2 regions of the Microbacterium sp. CGR1 genome follow, and region 1 is predicted to be linked to the other one. Evidence: predicted binding sites of a transcription regulator. Region 1 holds the regulator's gene; the other holds the start of a gene.
What was found. The regulator LexA, encoded in region 1, represses DNA repair genes until DNA is damaged. The targets are predictions, from matches to a motif close to TCGAACANNTGTTCGA.

Region 1 (3,410 bases):
CCGAGCATCACGTCGGAGTTGCGCAGAGCGGCGACGGCTGCGGCCTGCGTGAGAGCGCTGAGGTGGTACGGCAGGCGCACGAGCCGCAGAGCGTCGATGAAGGCAGGATCCGCGGCGAGGTACCCCACGCGGGCACCCGCGAAGGCGAAGGCCTTGCTCATCGTGCGGGAGACGGCGAGCCGCGGTCGTCCCTCGAGAAGGGTCAGAGCCGATGCCGCGTCGTGCGGCGCGAACTCCTGGTACGCCTCGTCGACGACGACGATTCCGTTCGACGCCTCGTACACGGCTTCGACGACGTCGAGGCCCAGCGGCGTGCCTGTCGGATTGTTCGGCGAGCACAGCAGGATGACGTCAGGATCGACATCTCGCACCTGCGCTGCCGCCTCTTCGGGGGTGATCGTGTAATCGGGCTGCCTGGTGCCGGCGACCCAACGCGCTCCGGTGCCCTTCGAGATCAGCGGATACATCGAGTAGGTCGGGGCGAAGCTGAACGCCGTGCGGCCCGGCCCTCCGAACGCCTGCAGAATGTGCTGAAGGACTTCGTTCGACCCGTTGCCCGCCCAGATCTGAGCCGGTTCGAGACCATGACCGAGATACTCCGCGAACCCTTCCCGGAGCGTGGTGAACTCGCGATCCGGGTAGCGGTTGACATCGCGGAGCGCGACCGCGATGTCGTCCAGGATGTCACTGGCGACCGCGTCGGGAACCGGATGCGTGTTCTCGTTGACGTTGAGTGCGATCGGAAGAGGCGCTTGCGGCGCTCCATAGGGCGTGAGCCCTCGGAGGTCGTCGCGAAGAGGGAGGTCGGCGAGTGATGCAGTCACCCTTCCCATGGTAGGCCGCCTTCACTACACAGACGCCCGTGGTGACGGAGTGTGAACGCGCATCCGCGCCGCACCGCTCGATCGAACGGCCCTCACGGGTTCATTCCGAATACTGCGCCGGAATCGCCAGCTCCTGGCCGATCTGCAGCTCGCCGCCGCGCAGCAGGTTCAGACGCGTGATGTCGCCGATCACGTCGCGCGGATCCGCGCCGGGGGCCACGCTCTCAGCGATCGACCACAGCGTGTCGCCGGGCATCACCGTCACCGTCGCGAACGATGCCGTGGCAGTCTGCTCGCCTGAGGCCATCGCACTGCCGCCGCTGAGTGCGGCGAATGCGATCCCGGCTGCGAGCGGCACGGCCGCGACAGCGAGAACGACACGTCGACCGCGCGCCGTCAGCTTGAGCCGCGTCGCCGGACGAGCCGGAAGGACTGCTGCACTGCTGAAGGTGATGGTGCTCATGTCGTGCTCCTCTGCATCTACCGCGTGGGCGGTGAAGTTGGCGTAGCGTTCGCATTCGCGCCTCGGCCGGGAGCCGTGAATGCGAACCTACGTTCCGAAGTTATCTTCGAATTCGAACATCTGTCAAGCGTTCTTCGAAACAGAAGTCCGGGAATCGGCCGACACGCTCGAACAGATCTTCCACTTCGGCGCGATTCTCGGATACGGTTTCGATGTCAACACCCCACCACGGGCCTCCGACATTCGAACTGAGACGCCGGAATCGCACACCTGAGGAGCACCATGAGCGACATCTCCGCCCCCGACGCCGACGTCCCGCGCACCCGTCGCCGCAAGAGCCTGAGTCCCAAGCAGATGGCGATCCTCGAGGTCATCCAGGCGTCGATCAGCCGTCACGGGTACCCGCCGAGCATGAGAGAGATCGGCGACGCCGTGGGCCTCAAGTCGCTGTCCAGCGTGACCCACCAGCTCGGCCAGCTCGAGCTGAGCGGATATCTGCGACGCGACCCCGGCAAGACCCGTGCCATGGAAGTGCTCATCGACCTCCCCGGCACCAGCGGAGAGAATCCCGCCGATGTGGCGACCCCCGTGGGCGATGCGGCGCTCGTGCCGCTCGTCGGCCGCATCGCCGCAGGTGTCCCGATCACCGCCGACCAGCAGGTCGAGGAGATCTTCCCGCTCCCCCGGCAGCTCGTCGGCAAGGGCGACCTGTTCATGCTCAAGGTGTCCGGCGAATCGATGATCGATGCGGCGATCTGCGACGGCGACTGGGTCGTGGTGCGGTCGCAGAGCAGCGCCGAGAACGGCGAGATCGTCGCCGCCATGCTCGACGGCGAGGCGACGGTGAAGGTTCTCCGTCGACGCGACGGCCACACCTGGCTGCTGCCTCGCAACTCCGCATTCGAGCCGATCCTCGGCGACGAGTCCGTCATCCTCGGCAAGATCGTCGCCGTGCTGCGCGCGGTCTGACTCCCCTCCCACCCTGCCGGTGTCGGCGGGCGTCGACGCACCATAGGCTCGAACCATGTCGTCGCCGTTCGGTACCTGGACCTCTCCGTTCACCCCCGACCGGATCGCCGCGTCGTCTCCGCGGATCGATGGCAGCGCCTTCGTGGCTGACGAGATCTGGTGGGGTGAGTCGATCCCTGCCGAGGGCGGTCGCCTGACCGTGCGAAGTTCGACGGGTGCCGAGATCCTTCCCGCGCCATGGAGTGCTCGGTCTCGCGTCCACGAGTACGGCGGCGGGGCGTGGACCGCGGATGCCGACGGCACGCTGTACTTCGTCGATGCCAAGGATCAGCGCGTGCACCGCATGCCCCGCGGCGGTGTCCCCGTTCCTTTGACACCCCCGGGCCCGGCGCACGGCGGTCTGCGTCTGCAGAGCGGCCGCCTGTTCGCCGTGCGGGAGGATCTGTCGGTCTCCCCTCACCGACGCGCCATCGTCGAGATCCCGACCGACGGGTCGGCATCCGACCGGCCTGCGCTGTTGAAGACCCTCGTCGAAGGCGAGTCGTTCTACGCTCATCCGGCACTGTCTCCCGACGGTTCTCGTGCAGCGTGGGTCGAGTGGTCCGGCGATCGGATGCCGTGGCAGCGAGCGTCGTTGGTGATCTCGGACGGCACCGCGCGCACAGAGCTGTCCACTCGCGCCGCGCTGCAGCCCGAGTGGACGGCTGACGACGAGATCGTGTACTCCGACGATCCCTCGGGCCGCTGGGCTCTGCACCGACAGCGTGTCAGCGGAGCCCAGGCGGTCGGCACGGCGGAGCAGATCATCGACGACGACGCCGACACGGGATACGGCCTCTGGGTGCTCGGCAATCGCTGGTACCGCCCGCTCGCCGACGGTCGCGTCGTGGCTGTGCGCACGAACGGTCGCGACCGGGTCGTCGTCATCGACCCCGACGGCAGCGCCCACCGCATTCCCCTCCCCGCAGACGGCCACGTGAGTGTCGACGATGTCGCGGGCTCCCGCGTGCTGCTCTCCGGAAACAGCTCGACGACAGAACCCGGGGTCTGGTGCGTCGACGTCGACACGGGTCGCGTCGAGGCCGTCGCGGGAGCTGCGCCGACCGATCCTGCGTGGATGCCGCCCGCATCCGAGGTCCTGGTCGACGGCTCGC
Region 2 (3,410 bases), 820 kb from region 1:
CGCGCGGCAGCCCTCGTGACATCTGCGTCGGCCGTGCTCGCCGCGCTGGTCGAGCGTGGCTGGACGCTCGGTGTCGCGGAGTCGTTGACGGGCGGTGCTCTCGCTGCCGAGTTCGTCTCCGTGCCGGGGGCGTCGGCCTCCCTCCGCGGAGCGATCGTCGCGTACGCCACTCCGGTGAAGCACACGCTGCTGGGCGTCGACGACGCGCTGCTCGACGCGCACGGTCCTGTCCACCCCGACGTCGCTCTTCAGATGGCGGCGGGGGTGCGCGGTGCGTTGAACGTCGACGGGGCCCCTGCCGACGTCGGCGTCTCGACCACGGGTATCGCGGGGCCGGACTCACCTGACGGTCAGCCGGTCGGCACGGTGCATGTGGCCGTGGTGACGCCGGATTCGTCGGTGACCGAGTTGTTTCGATTCGACGGTGATCGTACCGAGGTGCGGGCGCAGGCGGTCGACGCGGCGATCGATATGCTCGCTCGGGTTCTGCGGGAATAGGGGATGGGTGCGCTCCGTTATGTCCTATGTGCTCACACCGAAAGCACAGCGTGCGAAGGTAGATTTTGTGAAGGTCGGTAGGACTAGACTGGCGGTCTCTTCGAGGGAGACCTCGAGAAGGCGATCTGGGAGGAGGTTCCGATGATTCTTGTACGACAGGAAATCGGCGATGTGCTGAGGGACTTCCGCCTGCAGAAGGGGCGGACGCTCCGGCAGGTTGCAAGCAAGGCTTCTGTGGCGCTGGGCTATCTCAGCGAGGTCGAGCGGGGCCAGAAGGAAGCATCGAGTGAGATTCTCGCCTCGGTGGCTGACGCTCTGGATGTTCCCATCTCGATCATCATGCGCGAGGTCGGCGACCGGATCTCGGTCCTCGAAGGCATTCAGGTCTTCCCTGATGTCGTTCCGGACGACCTCGTGGCTTCTGTCGAGCCCGAGCTGTCGCTCCACTGAACGTCGGACTCTCATAGCCTCTGATGCGACGTAGTGAGTTCCTCCGCGCAGTCGACGCGGAATTCGGCGGTCGCGGGTCATCTCTGATCAGCGACCTCGTTCTGACTCAGCTCGCCGGGCGCACTGCCGACGAAGCGCTGGACGCTGGCGTCGCACCGCGCGAGATCTGGCTGGCGCTGTGCGCCGAGACGGATGTCCCCCTGGAGCGGCGACACGGTGCAGGTCGTCTGGAGCCGCGCAAGCGATGACCCTCTGAGGCGTTCGCGGCGAGGGCCCCGTTCGAGGCGGTTTCGATTTGCGACACGCCGCGACGGCGTGTCGTCGAATATGTGTTCGAAACGGGCGTAGTCTTCTGCACAAGTGGTTCAGAGACGTTTCTCTCCCTGTTTCGCGGTGCTGACGACGCAATGTCGGAGGCTCCTCCTACGGTGAAGAACAAGCCGAAGAGCCATACGCCTTGTCGGAGAGTTCCGCCCAGCCGGGAGGACCGCGACAGCCTACAGGCGGCACCACGCGAGCATAAGGAGCACGTCATGCCATCACCCGCTGACCGCGAGAAGTCCCTCGAGACCGCCCTCGCCCAGATCGATCGTCAGTTCGGAAAGGGCTCGGTCATGAGACTGGGCAGCGACGAGCGTGCGCCTGTCGCCGTCATTCCGACCGGTTCCATCGCTCTCGATGTCGCCCTCGGCGTCGGAGGACTGCCGCGTGGACGAATCGTCGAGATCTACGGTCCTGAGTCGTCGGGTAAGACGACGCTCACCCTCCACGCGATCGCCAACGCTCAGCGCGCCGGCGGAATCGCTGCCTTCATCGACGCCGAGCACGCGCTCGACCCTGACTACGCCGCGAAGCTCGGTGTCGACATCGACGCCCTTCTCGTCTCGCAGCCCGACACGGGTGAGCAGGCGCTCGAGATCGCGGACATGCTCGTCCGCTCCGGGGCGATCGACCTGATCGTCATCGACTCCGTGGCCGCGCTCGTGCCTCGAGCCGAGATCGAGGGCGAGATGGGTGACTCCCACGTGGGTCTGCAGGCTCGTCTGATGTCTCAGGCGCTGCGAAAGCTCACCGGTGGGCTCAACCAGACGAACACCACGATGATCTTCATCAACCAGCTGCGAGAGAAGATCGGTGTCTTCTTCGGCTCGCCGGAGACCACCGCGGGTGGAAAGGCGCTGAAGTTCTACGCGTCCGTCCGAATGGACATCCGCCGAATCGAGACTCTGAAGGACGGCACCGACGCAGTCGGAAACCGTACGAGGGTCAAGGTCGTGAAGAACAAGATGGCTCCGCCGTTCAAGCAGGCTGAGTTCGACATCCTCTACGGCGTCGGCATCTCCCGTGAGGGCAGCCTGATCGACTTCGGTGTGGAGCACGGCATCGTCAAGAAGTCCGGGTCCTGGTACACCTACGACGGTGACCAGCTGGGACAGGGCAAGGAGAACGCGCGAACGTTCCTGCTCAAGAACCCCGACATCGCGCTGGCGATCGAGACCCAGATCAAGCAGAAGCTCGGCATCGGAGGAGCCACCGAGGCGCCTGCTGACGAGCTCGCCGAGCGCCGCCCGGCATGATCGTGATGGTTCGCGGTCGTGGCGCAACCGGAGCGAACCATGAGTGATGGCGGGGGCGAGCCTCAGGAGCTCGCCCCCATCATCCCCCTGTTCGGCCGTGATTCCGCGCGGATGAAGCCGGTCGATCGAAGCTCTGCCGGGTCCGATGCAGGCACCCCCCGCGCTGCGGAAGACGCAGGCCTCGAGGAATCGACGGCGGCAGGAGTCGCATCCACCGGCGACTCGGCTCCAGCTCCACTCGTCGACTCTCGTGGGCCCAGTGAACGGCATCCAGCTCGTGGCGCTGCGGCTCGGTCTGCTCCCCGATTGCGTGCACTGCAGCCGCACGAAGACTCAGCAGATGAGAGCGGAGTCGATCCGTCGAAGCTGCGTGTCGACGCCGAGGAGCTTCTCGTGCGCAAGCTGAGGGCTCGATCGCTCTCTTTGTCCGAGGCGCGGATGGTGCTCAAGGGCTACGAAGAGAACGGCGTCCGGCTCGACTCCGGATCGATCGACGACGTGATCGACGACTTCTGTCGCCGCGGCTACCTCGATGACGCGGTTCTCGCCGATCAGCTCGTGATGTCGGGAATCGAGCGAAAAGGACAGGGACGGGTCGCTCTGTCGCGAGCGCTCTCGCAGCGGGGGATTCCCCGCGATGTGATCGACGCGGCATTGGGCGACGTTCCCGACGACGACGCGGAGCGTGCACTCGAGTACGCTCGCTCGAAAGCACGATCGATGTCCCGCCTCGACCCGGATACTGCTCTGAGACGCCTTGTCGGTCAGCTATCACGTCGCGGGTACAACGGTTCCATCGCGATGACGGCTGCGAAGACGGCCCTCGCCGAGGAATCTTCCGGCTCGTCGTCGCGGGTCCGATTCGTCGATTCGGACTGACACCGG

Region 2: the regulator LexA is predicted to act here: its motif matches at 1,270-1,285, upstream of recA (recombinase RecA).

Annotation. Positions count from the first base shown of each region.
Region 1 is NZ_CP012299.1:1,383,007-1,386,416, forward strand. It holds gene AKG07_RS06635 (histidinol-phosphate transaminase) at 1-833, opposite strand, end outside; gene AKG07_RS06640 (LysM peptidoglycan-binding domain-containing protein) at 925-1,287, opposite strand; gene lexA (transcriptional repressor LexA) at 1,570-2,256, shown strand; gene AKG07_RS06650 (prolyl oligopeptidase family serine peptidase) at 2,312-3,410, shown strand, end outside.
Region 2 is NZ_CP012299.1:566,775-570,184, forward strand. It holds gene pgsA (CDP-diacylglycerol--glycerol-3-phosphate 3-phosphatidyltransferase) at 1-19, shown strand, start outside; gene AKG07_RS02600 (CinA family protein) at 16-498, shown strand; gene AKG07_RS02605 (helix-turn-helix domain-containing protein) at 640-948, shown strand; gene AKG07_RS02610 (DUF3046 domain-containing protein) at 972-1,196, shown strand; gene recA (recombinase RecA) at 1,482-2,525, shown strand; gene AKG07_RS02620 (regulatory protein RecX) at 2,832-3,404, shown strand.